Regions from separate parts of the uncultured Pseudoxanthomonas sp. genome, predicted to be linked through region 1. Evidence: predicted binding sites of a transcription regulator. Region 1 holds the regulator's gene; each other region holds the start of a gene.
What was found. Region 1 encodes FliA, which starts transcription of late flagellar genes. Its sites were predicted from a motif close to TAAAGTTTNNCNNNCNNNGGCCGATAA; they were not measured.
Positions count from the first base shown of each region.

Region 1 (5,463 bases):
GCGGATGCGTGCGCGGAGCGTCTTCAGGCGGTTGCGCGACAGCACCAGCTCGCCGACCAGGTTGACGATGGCGTCCAGCCGCTTGGTGTCCACGCGGATGGTCTGTTCCGCTTCGCCCCCGGCCTTGGCGGCCGGCTTGGGTGCGGCGGATCTCGCCGGGGTGGGCGCGGGCGCAGCAGGCGCCGGCGAGGGCGGCACCACGCTCGTGGGCGCACCGCCGCCATGCAACTGGTCCAGCAGGGCTTCGAACTCGTCGTCGCCGATCAGGTCGCCTGCAGGCGCGGCGGCGGCGGGCACCGCGCTTGCCTTCCGTGCCGGCGCGGGCGTGCCGCCGTGGGCATCGAACTGGTCGATCAGCGCCTGCGGTGCATGGGGCGGATCTTCGCTGGCGCCGATGGCGTCCAGCATCTGCTGCAACCAGTCCAGCGACTGCTGGGCGGCGTCGAAATGCTGGGGTTCCAGCGTGGCCTGTCCTGCGCGTACCAGGCCGAGCGTCTCTTCGGCCGCATGGCACAGGTTGACCATCGGCTGGATGCCGAGGAAGCCGGCGCCGCCCTTCAGCGTGTGGAAGCCGCGGAAGACCGCGTTGAGCTGTTCGCTGTCCGAGGGATCCTGCTCCAGCGTGACCAGCTGTTCGCCGAGCCGGTCGAGGATTTCCTGCGCTTCGATCAGGAAGTCGGCGGCGATTTCGGGGGTGACGGCGGACATGGGCGGGACGGTTACCGGGTCGGGCGATCAGCGGGAGGAGTCGAGCAGGCGCATCGCATGCGCGTGGCGCCGGCGGAGCATGCGACCGACCAGCACGTCGCAGACCAGCAGCAGGCCCACGAGCACGAGGACGACGGGATGGCGGTAGCGGGGGACGGACGCGACGGGCATGGCAGGTCTCCGGTTCCGCAGTGCGCGTCCCCCGGGGCTACAACCCCAGGCCGGACAGCAGGTCGTCGGCGTCGTCCTGCGAAAATGCATTGCGGTCCAGACCAGCAACGGCCGGACCGGCGAGTTCTGAAGGCTTGTCGCGGTTTTTTTCCGGCGGCGGAAGGCCGAGGGCGCCGAAACCTTCGTGCACGCGGCGCACGATGCCTGCCACCCGGCGGATGATCTGGCCCGTCAGGTCCTGGTAGCTCTGTGCCAGCGCCATCTCCGACAGCCCCTTGCCGATGCTGTCCACCAGCGCGGCCTGCTCGGCGGACAGCGGGGTGGTCTTCAGCTGGGTGGCGTAGCCCCGGCACTGCTCGGCCAGGTCCAGGGTCTTGTGGCTGGCCTGTTCGGTCATTTCGACCACGTGGTCCAGCCGCGCGCAGGCATCGTCGAGATCGCCGGCGTCGGTCGGCGGCAGTTCGCCCAGCGTCTGCGCCAGTTCGCGGGCAAGCCGGCCCAGGCCCTGCATCATGGGCTGCGTGCGCCAGGCGGCGATGGCATCCAGTTCGCGCCGCCAGCCGGCTTCGTCGCCCTGTTCGAGGGCGTCGAGTGCGGTCTGCAGTTTCTCCACGAGTGCCGCGCGGGCGCTGGTGGCATCGGCGACGGCGCTCATCAGGCGGCCGCTCCGAGACGTTCGAAAATCTTGCCGAGCTTCTCTTCCAGCGTCTGCGCGGTGAACGGCTTGATGATGTAGCCGTTCACACCGTTCTGCGCCGCTTCGATGATCTGCTCGCGCTTGGCTTCGGCCGTCACCATCAGCACCGGCAGGGTCTTGTAGCGATCGTCGGCGCGGATGGCTTTCAGCAGCTCGATGCCGGTCATGCCGGGCATGTTCCAGTCGGTGACCACGAAGTCGAAACTGCCCTGGCCCAGCGCGGTCAGCGCGCTGTTGCCGTCCTCGGCCTCGGCGGTATTGGTGTAGCCGAGGTCGTTGAGCAGGTTCTTGATGATGCGGCGCATGGTGGAGAAGTCGTCCACGATCAGGATGCGCATGTTCTTGTTGGTCACGGATGCTCCGGTATTGCGTGGACGGTGGGTCTGGTGGGGATATCGGCCGGGGGCGGGAAAGGTTTAGCGGAGGCGACACCGCTCCTGCGGGGTCGCGCGATTGCCAAGGTCACTCGTCGTCTTCCAGCCCCGCGTCCGCCTTCTCGAACACCTGCAGGCGGCCGCGCAGGCGCACCATCGCCTGGCCGTGGATCTGGCAGACGCGGGATTCGCTCACGCCGAGTACGGCGCCGATTTCCTTCAGGTTGAGCTCCTGCTCGTAATACATCGACAGCACCAGCTGCTCGCGCTCGGGCAGGTGGCCGATCGCCTTGACCAGTTGCTGGCGGAACTCGCTGCGCTCCAGGTTCTGCTGCGGCGACGGACCGCCGGTGCGGGAGGTGTTGGGTTCGCCGTGGTCGTCGATGTGCGATTCCAGGCTGAGAACCTGGCCGCGCGCAGCGTCTTCCATCAGGCGCAGGTACTCCGGCAACGGCATCTCCATCGCGGACGCGACTTCCGTGGCGATGGCGGCGCGGCCGGTGCGCTGCTCGATCTCGCGCACGGTCGCCGCGGCCTGGCGGGCACGACGGTGCACCGAGCGCGGGACCCAGTCGCCGCGACGGATCTCGTCGATCATCGAACCGCGGATGCGGATCGAGGCATAGGTTTCGAAGGACGCGCCCTGTTCGGCGTCGTAGCTGCGCGAGGCTTCCAGCAGGCCGATCATGCCGGCCTGCACCAGGTCGTCGATCTCCACGCTGGCCGGCAGTCGCGCCGCAAGGTGGTGCGCGATGCGGCGGACCAGGTCGGCGTGCTGGGTGACGAAGTCGTTGGCGTTGCCGCGCTGCACGGCGCGGTACTGGGCGGCGGCGGTGTTCATGCGGCCACCCCGCGCTGGATCAGGCGTTCGACGAAGAACTCCACGTTGCCGCGGGCGCCGACCGGCGGCTGCCAGCGCGCCGTCGTGCGTGCGATCTCGGCGATGGCACGCGCCGAGGGGCTGCCCGGGTATGCCTTCACGACGGCCTGCTGGCGCTGCACCGCACGGCGCAGCCAGTCGTCCTGAGGCACGGCGCCCAGGTAGTGCAGGGCGACGTCGCCGAGGAAGCGCTCGCACACGCGGGCCAGCTTCTCGTACAGCTTCCGGCCTTCATTGGGGTCGCGGACCATGTTGGCGATGACGTGCACGCGGTCCAGGCCGCGTTCGCGCGCCAGCACCTTGATCAGCGCGTAGGCGTCGGTGATCGAGGCCGGCTCGTCGCAGACCACCACCACGGTGTCCTGCGCGGCCTGGCAGAAGGTCAGCACGCTGTCGGTGATGCCGGCGGCGGTGTCCACCACCATGAAGTCGAGGGCGCGCTGCAGTTCGGAGAACACGTTGACCAGGCCGACGTGTTCGGCCGGCGTCAGTTCGGCCATGTGGCGGAAACCGGACGAGGCGGGCACCACCAGCACGCCTTCGGGCCCTTCCAGCAGCACGTCCTCCAGGCCGCAACGGCCGGCGACGAGATCGGCGAGGGTGAACTTCGGCGACAGGCCGAGCAGCACGTCCACGTTGGCCAGGCCCAGGTCGGCGTCCATCAGCAGCGTGCGCTTGCCCATTTCGGCGAGCGACACGGCCAGGTTGACCGACACGTTGGTCTTGCCCACGCCGCCCTTGCCGCCGGTGATGGCGACGACGCGCACGGGATGGAAGGCGCCGGGCAACGGCGGGGTGCTGCGGGGATTGGTCTGCAGCGGGTGGTCAGGCGACATGGGTGGCCTCGGTCGAGCAGGGTTCGTCGGCTTCGCGGCGCAGCTGGTCAAGCCGCAGCACGAGGTGGGCGCTGTTGGCGCGGTGGAGATCGTCGGGGACGCGCTGGCCGTCGGTCACCCAGGTCATCGGCAGCTGGTGGTCGACGACCACGCTGAGCGCGCTGCCCAGGCGGCCGGTCTCGTCCAGCTTGGTCAGCACCACGCCTTGCGGCTGCACGGTGCTGAAGCGGCGCACGACTTCATCCAGGTCGGAGAAGTGCGAATTCGCAGGCAGGCAGAGCAGGGTCCTGACCTGGCCCGAGGCGCGCAGCCAGTTGAGCTGGCCGACCAGGTTGCGGTCGCGCTGGCCCAGGCCGGCGGTGTCGATCAGTACCAGCTTGTAGTCGCGCAGGCGTTCCAGCACCAGCGCCAGGGTCTGCGCGCTGTCGGCCTCGTGCACGGCGATGCCGAGCTGGCGGCCGTAGCCGTGCAGCTGCTCGCGGCCGCCGACGCGCACGGTGTCGGTGGTCACCAGCGCCACGTCGCGCGGGTTGTGGCGCTGTGCGAAGCAGGCGGCCAGCTTGGCGATGGTGGTGGTCTTGCCGGCACCGGTGGGGCCGACCAGGGCGATCACGCCGCCGGTCTCCAGCAGGTCGGCGTCGAGCACCGGCAACTTCTTCGACAGCAGGCCCAGCATCAGGCCGCGGCCGCGGTGGGCTTCGGTGTCGGCGGGGATCTGCAGCGCGATGTCGCGGGTGATGCCGGCATCGAAGCCGTAGTCTTCCATCAGCTCCATCGCCTGCATGCGCACCGGCGAACCGCGCAGGCGTTCGTCGGTGAGGCGGTGCATTTCGCGTTCGATCATCTCGCGCATGGCGGCCAGTTCGCCGCGCATGTGCACCAGTTGCTCATCGCTTTCGCGCGCCTCGGCGGCGTTGTCGCTGACGACCGTCAGGGTCGGCACGGTGATGGCGGCGGGGGGCGGCGTGGGCCCGGTGGCGGTGATGCGGCTGGCGTGCAGCACGGCGACGGGAGCCGGCTCGGGTTCGGGCAACGACACCGGCGGCGCGATCGACGGCAGCAGCGCATCGAGGTCCAGCGCGTCGTCGATGTCGGCGCGCGGCGCGGCCGGGCGGCGCGCGGCCCTGGCGGGTTCGGGGGCGGCGACGGGTTCGTTGGCCGGTGCGGCGGGCAGGCAGGCGGCGAGCTTGGCGGCGAAGGATTCGGGTTCGATCAGTAACGGCGCGATGTCGCGCACGACCGGTGCCGGCATCTCGGCGGCCGGTGCCGGCGTGGCGGCCTCAGGCGCGCGCGGCGGAACGATCGGGGCGGGCGCCGCCGCGACGGTCGCGACGTGCGCGGGCTTCGCCGGTTCGGCGCGCGGTGCGGCGGGCGTCGCGGGCTGGCGGCGGGCGAAATAGCTGGCGGCGGCTTCGGCCGGCGACAGCGTCGGCGCGTTCGCGGCCGGTGCCTGCGGTGCAGGGTCGAGCAGCGGATGCAGGGGTGCGGCCGGCGTGGCCGGGCGCATCGCCTCCAGGGTGTGCTTGACCAGCGCTTCGTCGTAATTGCTGGCGGCGACGATCTCGACGCCGTCTTCGGTGACGCGGTTGGACAGGATCACCGCGTCCGGGCCGTGTTCCTGGCGGACCATGGCGAAGGCGGTGCGCATGTCGGGAGCGACGAAGCGTTTGATTTTCATGGCGTGCTATCCGGTTCGGTATCGCGTCGGGTTCTGCTGATCCCGGTCTCAGCTGATCGTGCCCACCAGCTTCAACCGCTTGTCTTCGGGAACCTCGCTGTAGGCCAGCACCGACAGCG
Region 1 covers NZ_CANMLQ010000002.1:638,816-644,278, forward strand. The annotation lists gene Q0907_RS09105 (chemotaxis protein CheA) at 1-708, opposite strand, end outside; gene Q0907_RS09110 (hypothetical protein) at 736-879, opposite strand; gene Q0907_RS09115 (protein phosphatase CheZ) at 917-1,534, opposite strand; gene Q0907_RS09120 (chemotaxis response regulator CheY) at 1,534-1,914, opposite strand; gene Q0907_RS09125 (RNA polymerase sigma factor FliA) at 2,039-2,791, opposite strand; partial or broken gene Q0907_RS09130 (MinD/ParA family protein) at 2,788-3,600, opposite strand; gene flhF (flagellar biosynthesis protein FlhF) at 3,656-5,344, opposite strand; gene flhA (flagellar biosynthesis protein FlhA) at 5,393-5,463, opposite strand, start outside.

Region 2 (5,463 bases), on a different contig from region 1:
GGGGAGACGAGGCGCTGGCGATGGCACTGGAGCGGGGACTAGAAGGCATCATCAGCAAGCGCGCCGACGCGCCCTACCACGGCGGACGCGGGGACAGCTGGCGGAAGGTGAAGCAGCGCGCATCGGAGGAATTCGCGGTCGTCGGGTTCACGGCGCCGAAGGGCAGTCGCAGCGGTCTGGGTGCGCTGCTGCTGGCGTTGCCCGACGGTGCGAACGGCTGGCGCTACGCGGGACGGGTGGGAACCGGATTCAGTCGCGACCTGCTCGACGCGTTGGCCGCGCAGTTGGCACCGCGCGTGCGCCGCACCCCGACGGCGCGCGTCGAGGTCGACGATCCGGAACTGCGGCGCGCGCGCTGGGTGACGCCGACCCTGGTGGCCGAGGTGTTCCATCACGGGCTGGGCAACCAGGGCCTGCTGCGGCAATCCTCCCTGAAGGCGATAAGGCGCGACAAGCGGCCCTCGGACCTGCGCGGAACGCCCCCGTTACGACGCGCAAAGGACACGACGATGCCGGCGACCGATGCTTCCCGCAGTACCGATGCGCAGCCGGTCGCACTGTCGCACCCCGAACGCGTGGTATTCCCCGACAGTGGCATCACCAAACGTCAGGTCTTCGATTATTACCGTGCGATGGCACGATGGCTGCTTCCGGAAATCGAGGGTCGCCCGTTGTCGGTCGTCCGTTGTCCGCAGGGCGCAGGCCGGCCGTGCTTCTTCCAGAAGCACCATACACCGGGCATGGAGCGCGTCGACGTGGTGCCGCTGGAAGAAGAGGGTAGCGCACGCGCGGACTATCTGGTGGTGCACGATGAGGCCGGGCTGCTCGAACTGGCGCAGTTCAACGCGATCGAATTCCATCCATGGGGCGCGCATGCGCAGGCCCCCGAGCTGGCGGACCGCGTCGTGTTCGACCTCGACCCCGGACCCGATGTGGCGTGGGGTCGCGTGGTGGCCGCCGCCCGGCAAGTGCGAACGCTGTTGCGTGCGCTCGGACTGGCCTCCTACGTGCGCACGTCCGGAGGTAAGGGCCTGCACGTCGTGGTGCCGCTGAAGCCGGCGTGTCCGTGGACCCGGGTGAAGGACTTCGCGCACGCGTTCGCCGAATCCATGGCGGCGGCCGATCCGCTCGCCTATGTCGCGACCGCGACCAAGAAATTCCGCAAGGGACGCATCTTCATCGATTACCTCCGCAATGGCCGGGGTGCGACCAGCGTGGCATCGTTCTCGCTGCGCGCACGCGAAGGCGCGCCGGTGGCGATGCCCTTGCGCTGGGAGGAGCTGGGTCGCCTGAAGGGGGGAGACGCCTATACCCTGGCGTCCGCCCCGCGTCGCATGGCGCGCCTGGGCGACCATCCATGGGGGGATTACGCGCGCAGGAAGCAGGATCTCACCGCAATCGCCGCAGCGCTGGCGTCGAAGACCGGCGCCAAGACGAAAACAAAAACGAAAACAAAAGCGAAAACGAAGAAGCGCTAGCGACGGGCATGTGCGGCCTGTTGCACGCTGGCGCACAGCGGAACAAGAAAAGCCCCGCTTCCGCGGGGCTCTTGTCGGGGAGGCAGCCGATGGATCAGCTGGCGTGCTTCAGGACCTGCTTGCGGTCGCGCATCACGTTGTGGCACTCGCGGACGCTGGGCAGCAGGGCTTGGGCTTCCGCACGCGCGGTCGCCGGGGTGTCCTCGTCATTGATCGTCTCATTGAACGCCTTCAGCAGGCGGTCTTCGGACTCTTCCAGTTCGGCCACGTAGCCGTAGGTGGTGTCGCCCAGCGTGGCGCGTACCTTGCCGTAGAACTGCTGCATGCTGCCGACCAGCGTGCCGTGTTCGGCAGGCTTGCCGCCGGTGGACGCAACGACCGCGCTAAGGCGCGCCACGATGTCCTGCTTCACACCGGCGATGCGCGTGAACAGCGCGGCCAGTTCGGCATCCTTCACCTTGCCTGCGGCTTCGGTGTAGAAGCCGTGGCCGTCGCGCGCGATCTCGATCAGGTCATTGAGGCTGTGCTGGATCTTCTTCTGCGTATCCATGGGGGAAACTCCAAGGGGAAAAGGGAACGGGGCCTGATGCCCTCGTGCTTCCAAGGTCGCCGAATGGCGATCAACATCGCGTGACCGCGAAGATGAAGCGTTCACCAATGTGGTCGGGGCGAGAAGCGCTTGTCATGCCGGCGTGATAGCGGCCATGCGCATGGACCTGCTCAAGTTGTGCGCCTCGCCGCCGATAGGATGAGGTCGAACATGCCCACGAAGGCAGGTCCCTGTGCCGCTGCTTGCGAAAATGACGGGATGGTGGAAACGCGAGGCTCCGGCCGCGCGCCCGGCGTCCCCGGTCGCGCCCGCCGGAGACCTTCCGGCAGGCGCTGTTGCGTCGCCTGCGGTCGCGCGCGACTGGGCCGGGCCGCTGCTCCGGCTGGCGGGACTGGATGCGGCATTGCCGCCGGTACCCGACGACAGTGAGCCCATCATCGCCGCGGCGCGGCAGGCGCTGAAACGCTTCGTCACGGATCCCCAGCGGCTGCCGCGGCGACCGCAGCTGCTGCCACAACTGTTGAGCACGCTGAACGACGCCGACGCGTCGAGTCGCGACATCGCCGAGATCATCGGGCGCGACCCCGCGCTCGCGGCCAACCTGCTGAAGCTGGCCAACAGTGCGCTGTATCGCCGCCACGAAGCGCCGGTCGAGAGCCTGGACCGGGCGGTCGCGATGGTCGGCGTGGATGGCCTTCGCCATCTGGTCGCGGTCGCGCTGATGCAGCCGGTGATGCGCGTGGAGGGCGGCGTCTTCGGGCGTTTGCCGGACCTGATCTGGGATCACACGCAGCGCACGGCCTTGATCGCGGCGCAGGCGGTGCGGCCGGGCGGACGCGAGGACGTCTTCGCTGCCCAGCTGCTGGCCCTGCTGCAAGGCCTGGGTGCCGTCGTGGTCGTGCAGGTGCTGCGGGATGCCTGCGCGGCGACGAAGGGCTCGTTGCCTCCTGCGGACGTGGTCGCGGGCCTGCTGCACCGCTGGGCGCCACGGGTGGGGCAGGCCGTCGCCCGCGAGTGGGATCTGTCCGCACGGCTGATGCAGGCGCTCGACGAGCAGGGTGCCGGCGATACCGCGGCGATGGGTTCGCTGGCCCGCGGTCTTGCCCTTGCGGCACCCCAGGCAAGCGGGGCGATGGAAGCGCCGCAGGTGGCCGACGCTGCCTGAGCCCGTGTCGCGGATGCCTTGTCAGGCGGGCAGCGTCTCCGCCTGCGGGACGAAGAGCCGGTCTGCCGGCACCGGTTCACCCATCAGGTAGCCCTGGTAAAGATCGCACCCCAGCTGCCGCAGGTGCTGTTGCTGGCCGGTCGTCTCCACGCCCTCCGCCACCACCCGCAGGTTGAGCGTCTTGCCCAGCGCGATGATCGACGCCACGATCGCGACATCTTCGGCATTGGTTTCCAGTTCGCGGACGAACGCGCGATCGATCTTCAGTTCCGACGCCGGCAGCCGCTTCAGGTAGAGCAGGCTCGAATAGCCGGTGCCGAAGTCGTCGATGGAGATCTTCACCCCCATCCGCGTGAGTTCCTCGAGGATGCCGAGGCTGGCGTCGGCATCGCGCATCGCGGTGGTCTCGGTGATTTCCAGGGTGAGGCAGGCCGGCTGCACCCCATGCCTTTCCAGCGCACCGGCGACGGTGTCGACCAGGGTCGGCGAGGAGAACTGCAACGGAGACAGGTTGATCGCCACATGGGCGATGTCGTGGCCCTGCTCGCGCCACGCGCGCATCTGGCGGCAGGCATCGTTTAGCACCCAGTCGCCGAGTGCGAGGATCAGGCCGCTACGTTCGGCGGCGGGAATGAAGGCGCCCGGCGGCAGCAGGCCCGGTTCCGGGTGCTGCCATCGCAGTAGGGCCTCGGCGCCGACCATGCGGTAGTCCGGCGCCGCGAACTTCGGCTGGTAGTGCAGCACCAGCTCGCCGCGATCGACCGCACGGCGAAGATCGTTCAGCAGCTTCACCTGCTGGTGGGCGCTGATGTTCATCGTGGGCGCGAAGAAGGTGTAGCCGTTCCGGCCATTGTCCTTGGTGTGGTACATCGCGGCGTCGGCATGCGCCATGAGTTCGCGTTCGTCTTCGCCATCGGACGGATACAGCGCGATGCCCATGCTCGCGGTGACATGCAGCTCGACGCCGTGGACCTGCAGGGCCATCGCGCCCACCGCATCGATGATGCGCTGCGCCACCATGGCCGCGTCATCCGGGTCGGTGCCGGCCACGACCAGGACGAATTCGTCGCCGCCGAGCCGGGAGAGGGTGTCCGGCCCACGCAGCAGGCCGCGCACGCGTGCCGCGACCTCCACCAGCAGGGTGTCGCCGGCTTGGTGGCCGTAGGCGTCGTTGATGCCCTTGAAACCGTCGAGGTCGAGGAACATGACGGCGAACTGCTCGCGCTTGCGCCTGGCCTTCTCGATGGCCTGGTCGATCCGGTCCTGCAGCAGGATGCGGTTGGGCAGGCGGGTGAGGGGGTCGTGCAGGGCGGCCTGCACCAGTTCCTCGTTGGCACGTGCGAGCGAGTGCGCCAGATGGTGGGTACGCGCATGCATCTGCCGGTCGAGCACCGACACGATCAGCGCGATGCCCATGATGGCGACCGTCGCGACGACCACGAGGATCGCCAGCCACTGCGCCGGCACGCCGCCGTCCCGGGCCGCCCCGCACCAGCTGTCGGCCGGGAATCGCGCCGCCGCCATGCCGGTGTAGTGCATGCCGACGATGGCGAAGCCCATCACCACGGCGGCGAGCGCGCGCAGCGCGTACTTGCGGCGGCCGCCGCTGCGCAGGTGGAACGCGATCCACAGCGCCGCGCCGGAGGCCGCGACCGCGATGGCGATCGACAGGGTGAACCAGCCGGCGTGGTACTCGATGCCGGGCTGCATCTGCAGCGCCGCCATGCCGATGTAGTGCATCAGTGCGATGCCCGTCCCCATCAGCACCGCGCCCAGCAGCAATCGGCGATGCGGCAACTGCGGCCGCGACACCAGCCAGAGCGCGAAGGCCGAGGATCCGATCGCGGCCAGCATCGAGCAGACGGTGAGGGCCAGGTCGTAGCCCAGCGGAATGGGCAGGTGGAACGCCAGCATGCCGACGAAATGCATCGACCAGACGCCGAGGCCCATCGCGAACGCGCCACCGGCCAGCCACCAGCGTGCGGCCGTGCCGTGCGTGGTCGCGACACGACCCGCCATGTCGAGGGCGGTATAGGACGCGAGGATGGCGACCAGCAGGGAAGAGAGAACGAGGATCTCGTTGTACGTGCCGGTCATGGGGTGGGGCGTTACCCGGGGATGCGAGCGTATCGACAATTACTAGCGGCCTCGCGCGGCCAGTCTTGAGGGTGGCGGGACGCAACGAGGCGCTCGCAGGCACACGCCTTGCATCTGCCCGGACGCTGGCGCAGTGGGACGCGGTTGCTGGAGCATGCCGCCTGTGGCCGTTA
Region 2 covers NZ_CANMLQ010000001.1:1,065,558-1,071,020, forward strand. The annotation lists gene ligD (DNA ligase D) at 1-1,478, shown strand, start outside; gene Q0907_RS05240 (PA2169 family four-helix-bundle protein) at 1,573-2,028, opposite strand; gene Q0907_RS05245 (HDOD domain-containing protein) at 2,279-3,193, shown strand; gene Q0907_RS05250 (bifunctional diguanylate cyclase/phosphodiesterase) at 3,215-5,290, opposite strand.
Region 2: Q0907_RS05245 (HDOD domain-containing protein) is a predicted target of FliA. The motif match lies at 2,199-2,225, and genes of this name have one in related genera.

Region 3 (5,463 bases), on a different contig from region 1:
CCCGCCCCTGGCCACCCTGCCCCGGAAAAGGAAAAGCGCGCCGGAGCGCGCTTTTCGGGGGCATCGGGCCCGCTGGCTCAGTGGTGCAGCAGCAGGTCGGCGATGATGCCGGTGGCGATGGCGACCATCAGCAGGTTGCCGCGGTCGTCGCGCACCCAGTGGTAACCGCGGGGAGGATGGCGCACGTGGTAGCGGTTGTAGTCGTTCACCACGTAGACCGGGCCGCGGTAGTAGTCCCGGTAACGCTGGCCCTTGGCCCAGCGGTGGTAGCTGGGCGGTGCCGGGCGATAGACGACGCGGGGCGGCGCGTAATAGCGCCGGTCGTCGTAGCGACGGCCATCGTGGTAGCCGTGACGGTAGGCCTGGCGCTGGTCGCGGTAGTCGCGGCGGTCGTCCCGGCGATCCTCACGCCAGTCGCGGCGGTCGTCGCGGCGATCGTGGTGGCTGGAGCGGTCCCGGTCGCGACCGCGATCGTGGTCGCGTGCAAGCACGGGGGCGGTGACGGCGAAGGCGAGGATGGCGCAGGCCATGCTCTGGAAAAGACGCTTGGTGTTCATGGAAAAGCCCTCTGTGTGGCACGTGAGCCCATCATGCCGATCACATCTGAACCGATTCCGGCTGGAAAACGGTTACGGCCGCGTCAACGCCATGTTCGCGAAACGTATTCAGCCAGCGGTCGGGCGGGCCGGAGCGGCTATAATCGCCGCCTTCCCCTTTGCCTCCCCGCCCGCCGTCGCACGGCTGGGCGACGGGGCCTGCGTACCGGAGCCTGCATGTCCTCGCAATACATCTACACCATGAACCGGGTCAGCAAGGTGGTCCCGCCGAAGCGGCAGATCATCAAGGACATCTCGCTGTCGTTCTATCCGGGCGCGAAGATCGGCCTGCTGGGCCTGAACGGCGCCGGCAAGTCCACCGTGCTGAAGATCATGGCCGGCGTGGACAAGGATTTCGAAGGCGAAGCCCGCCCCCAGCCCGGCATCAAGGTCGGCTACCTGGCGCAGGAGCCGGAGCTGAACCCCGAACACACCGTCCGCCAGGCCGTCGAGGAAGGCGTGGGCGACGTGCTGCAGGCCCAGGCGGCGCTGGAAGCGGTCTACGCCGCGTATGCCGAGGAAGGTGCAGACTTCGACGCCCTCGCCAAGGAGCAGGAGCGCCTGGAAGCGATCCTCGCCGCCGGCGACGCGCACACGCTGGAAAACCAGCTGGACGTGGCCGCCGACGCGCTGCGCCTGCCGCCGTGGGATGCGATCGTCGGCAAGCTGTCCGGCGGCGAGAAGCGTCGCGTCGCGCTGTGCCGCCTGCTGCTGCAGAAGCCGGACATGCTGCTGCTCGACGAACCGACCAACCATCTGGACGCCGAATCCGTCGAATGGCTGGAACAGTTCCTCGCTCGCTACACCGGCACCGTGGTGGCGGTCACCCACGACCGCTATTTCCTCGACAACGCCGCCGAGTGGATCCTCGAACTGGACCGCGGCCGCGGCATTCCGTGGAAGGGCAACTACACCGACTGGCTGGTCCAGAAGGACGAGCGCCTGAAGCAGGAAGACAACCAGGAAAAGGCCCGTCAGAAAGCCATCCAGAAGGAACTAGAGTGGTCGCGCCAGAACGCCAAGGGCGGCCGTTCCAAGGGCAAGGCCCGTCTGGCCCGCCTGGAAGAGCTGCAGTCGGTCGACTACCAGCGCCGCAACGAGACCAACGAGATCTTCATCCCGCCGGGCGAGCGCTTGGGCAACTCGGTGATCGAGTTCAAGAACGTCTCCAAGAAGTTCGGCGACCGCCTGCTGATCGACAACCTGAGCTTCCTGGTGCCCGGCGGCGCGATCGTCGGCATCATCGGCCCGAACGGCGCCGGCAAGTCGACACTGTTCAAGATGATCACCGGGCAGGAGAAGCCGGATTCCGGCGAGATCATCAAGGGCCCGACCGTGCAGCTGGCCTACGTTGACCAGAGCCGCGACAAGCTGGAAGGCAACCACAATGTCTTCCAGGAAATCTCGGGCGGCCTGGACATCCTCAACATCAACGGCGTGGAGATCCAGTCGCGCGCGTACATCGGCCGTTTCAACTTCAAGGGCCAGGACCAGCAGAAGATGGTGGGCTCGCTGTCCGGCGGTGAACGCGGCCGCCTGCACATGGCCAAGACGCTGCTGCAGGGCGGCAACGTGCTGCTGCTCGACGAACCCTCCAACGACCTGGACATCGAAACCCTGCGTGCGCTGGAAGACGCGCTGCTGGAATTCCCCGGCAACACGTTCGTGATTTCGCACGACCGCTGGTTCCTGGACCGCATCGCCACGCACATCCTCGCCTTCGAAGGCGATTCGCACGTGGAGTTCTTCCAGGGCAACTACCGCGAGTACGAGGAAGACAAGAAGCGTCGCCTGGGCGAGGAAGGCGCGCGTCCGCACCGCCTGCGGTTCAAGGCGCTTAAGTAAGCGGTCGGTTTCAAACCTGACGACATGCCCGCCTATCGGCGGGCATGCTCGTTTCAACCGTGGTGGAACAGCAGGAACAGTACGAAGACGGCAGCGCCAACCATCAGACTCTGGGCCACCATGAACATCCCGAGTCCCACCAGGGCCCGCAGCGCCGACGTCCATCCGGAGTGCCGGTTGAACAGCTGGACGAGCGAGAACACGGTGTACGTCACCACGCAGAGCAGGATCCATGCCTGCGCACTGGGTATCCAACGCTGCAATACGATGGCGATCGCCATGAAGACGAACGACTGCACCGTCAGGAATGCCGAAACGACCAGCCATTCGGGATAGTTCAATCCCCGCCCCTTGAAAGCCAGCCAGAACGCGGCCGCCTCAAGCGGCAGGCAGAGCAGCGTGAATGCCGTCATGTGGCCGTTGAGCCAGTCCTTCGCCGCGGCGAACGTCGCAGCCAGCGCGGCCGGGTCCACGCCCGCGCCCGCCTTGGGACCGGCGCTTCCCGCGAAGCCCAGCTCCATCGCCGAACCGACGATATCCCCGTCCAGCAAGAACTTCCCGAGCAGGATGACGGCGGCTGCGGAGATCATCAGCAACAGCAACGGCTTGACCTGCTTCGCGCGCCTTCCCTCCAGATACGCCCGCATCAGGTGCCCGGGCCTGAGCATCAGTTCCTTGAGCGAATACAGGATGCCGCGATCCATGTGGAGCACGCTGTGCTCCAGCTCGTGGCCAAGGAAATGCCAGTCGATGCGATGCACCGGCGTGGGTTGGCCGCAGGCGGGACAGAACTTCTGCTGGGGATCGGCGACGGGTCGGCCGCAGTTGATGCAGATGCTCGCGTCGCCCATGCCGCTCCCCTCCCCGTGGTCGGCGGATTCTAGGGAAGCGAGGTGCGAACGTCCAACGCGCGTGCGCAGCGCGCCCCACCGAGGGGAAAACCTGCACCGCGAAGGTGCCTGCTAAAGCGGCTGCGAGACGCGCCGATAGCGCCTCAATGACGGCCATGCGCGAACGCACGGCCACCCCGCCACGCAAGGAAACCCATGAACGCACGCGCCGCCGACCCCACCGACGACGCCGGCATCGACGACCACATCCAGTCCGTATCGGGACTGTCGGACTCGCTGCTCAAGCAACTGCGGCAATCGCTGCATAAGATCGACGAGATCAACCGCATCACCCGCATCATCTCGATGAACGCCCGCATCGAAGCCGTGCGCATCGGCACGGCAGGCCGCAGCTTCGGCGTGATCGCCGAAGAAATGGATACCCTCGCGCGCCGGGTCAGCGACACCGCGCAGGACATCGACCGCATGGCCGTCCGCACCAGCCATGACCTGCGGGAGCGGCTGGACCAGCTGCAGACCGACGTGCGCCGCACGCGCCTGACCGACCTAGCCCTGGCCAACATCGACCTGATAGACCGCAACCTCTACGAACGCAGCTGCGACGTGCGCTGGTGGGCCACCGACGCGGCCGTGGTCGCGGCGGCGCAGGATCCGCAACCGGCCGCGCTCGCCCATGCCAGCCAGCGGCTGGGGCAGATCCTGGACTCGTACACGGTCTACTTCGACCTGGTGCTCGCCGACCTGCAGGGCAACATCATCGCCAACGGACGGCCGCGCCAGTACCGCTCGACAGGCCAGTCGGCCGCACAGCAGGCATGGTTCCAGTCCGCCATGGCCACGCACAGCGGAGAGCAATTCGGCTTCCAGTCCATGCATGCCAGCCCCCTGGCCGGTGGAGAGCGCGTACTGGTGTACGCCTGCACCGTGCGCGAAGGCGGCCGCGTGGTGGGAAGACCGCTGGGCGTGCTGGGCATCGTGTTCCGCTGGGATGCGCTGGCGCAGACCATCGTGGAACGCACCCCGTTGTCGGACGCCGAATGGCGCCGCAGTCGCGTCTGCATCGTCGACGGACAAGGCCATGTGCTGGCCGACTCCGCGCGCGGAGATGCCGCGTCGCCGCGGCTGGACTTCCCAGGGCGGGCGACCCTGTTCGCACAGGCCCGGGCTGCGACCGATCTGGTCATCGAGGGGCGCGCCTGCTGTCTGGCGCAAGCGGCCTCCCCCGGGTACGAAACCTACCGCACGGGGTGGCACTGCGTGATCCAGCAGGGCGTCGCCTGAAGACCCGCGCGCTCAGGCGAGCCATACCTCGCCATCGCGCACCTGCACCGCGACGGCGTGCAGCGTGTCGCCCCGGCATGGCCCTGCGACACAGGCACCGGCCACGAGCTCGAACGACGCACCGTGGGCCGCACAGACCAGATGACCGTCCTTGCTCTTGAGGAACTGCCCGGGCGCCCAATCTAGGCGCCTGCCCGCGTGGGGACAGACATTCAGCCAGGCGCGCACGTCTCCGCCCGACCGATAGAGGATCAACGACTCGGCATCGTCGCCGATCGTGGCCTCAACCTCGGCGAAAGCCCCGTCGGCGATGTCATTCAGTGCACTCAGTCGCATGGCGCTTAACGAAGTCCTCACACGGTCATCTAACCGTCATCCGATACTGCGTGCACCGGCTCCGGCCGCATTCTGTCACGACGCACCGCCATGTACGCACGCCATTTCCAGTTCAATTCCTTCCGCCACATCTTCGCGCCGCGCAAGCCGCGCCATCCGCTGCTGCGGATGGGACTGGGCCTGGTGGGCGTGGCGCTGCTGGGCGTGCTGGTGTTCTTCAGCGTGTTCGTCGGGGCGGCCATGATCGCGGCCGGCCTGGTCTACAAGCTGGTTCGCCAGCGCGGCAAGCCGCAGGCCCGCGATGCGCGCGTGGTGGACGCGGAATACCATGTGGTGCGCAAGCCGGTGCTTCCGCTGTCGCGTTGATCGCACCGCGGGAACCCGGTTCCCGCCTACACTTTGCGGCCGTTCCACCTGCTGCCCGGCCGCCATGACCGACCTCGTTCCCGCTCCGCCCGTGCCACGCGTTCCCGTACGCGGCGGCGGCACGTTCCCTGTCCGGCGCATCTTCTGCGTCGGCCGCAACTTCGCCGACCATGCGCGCGAGATGGGCG
Region 3 covers NZ_CANMLQ010000007.1:58,964-64,426, forward strand. The annotation lists gene Q0907_RS15380 (RcnB family protein) at 78-557, opposite strand; gene ettA (energy-dependent translational throttle protein EttA) at 774-2,441, shown strand; gene Q0907_RS15390 (DUF3667 domain-containing protein) at 2,495-3,292, opposite strand; gene Q0907_RS15395 (methyl-accepting chemotaxis protein) at 3,488-4,573, shown strand; gene Q0907_RS15400 (Rieske 2Fe-2S domain-containing protein) at 4,586-4,909, opposite strand; gene Q0907_RS15405 (hypothetical protein) at 5,000-5,275, shown strand; gene Q0907_RS15410 (fumarylacetoacetate hydrolase family protein) at 5,340-5,463, shown strand, end outside.
Region 3: Q0907_RS15395 (methyl-accepting chemotaxis protein) is a predicted target of FliA. The motif match lies at 3,405-3,431, and genes of this name have one in related genera.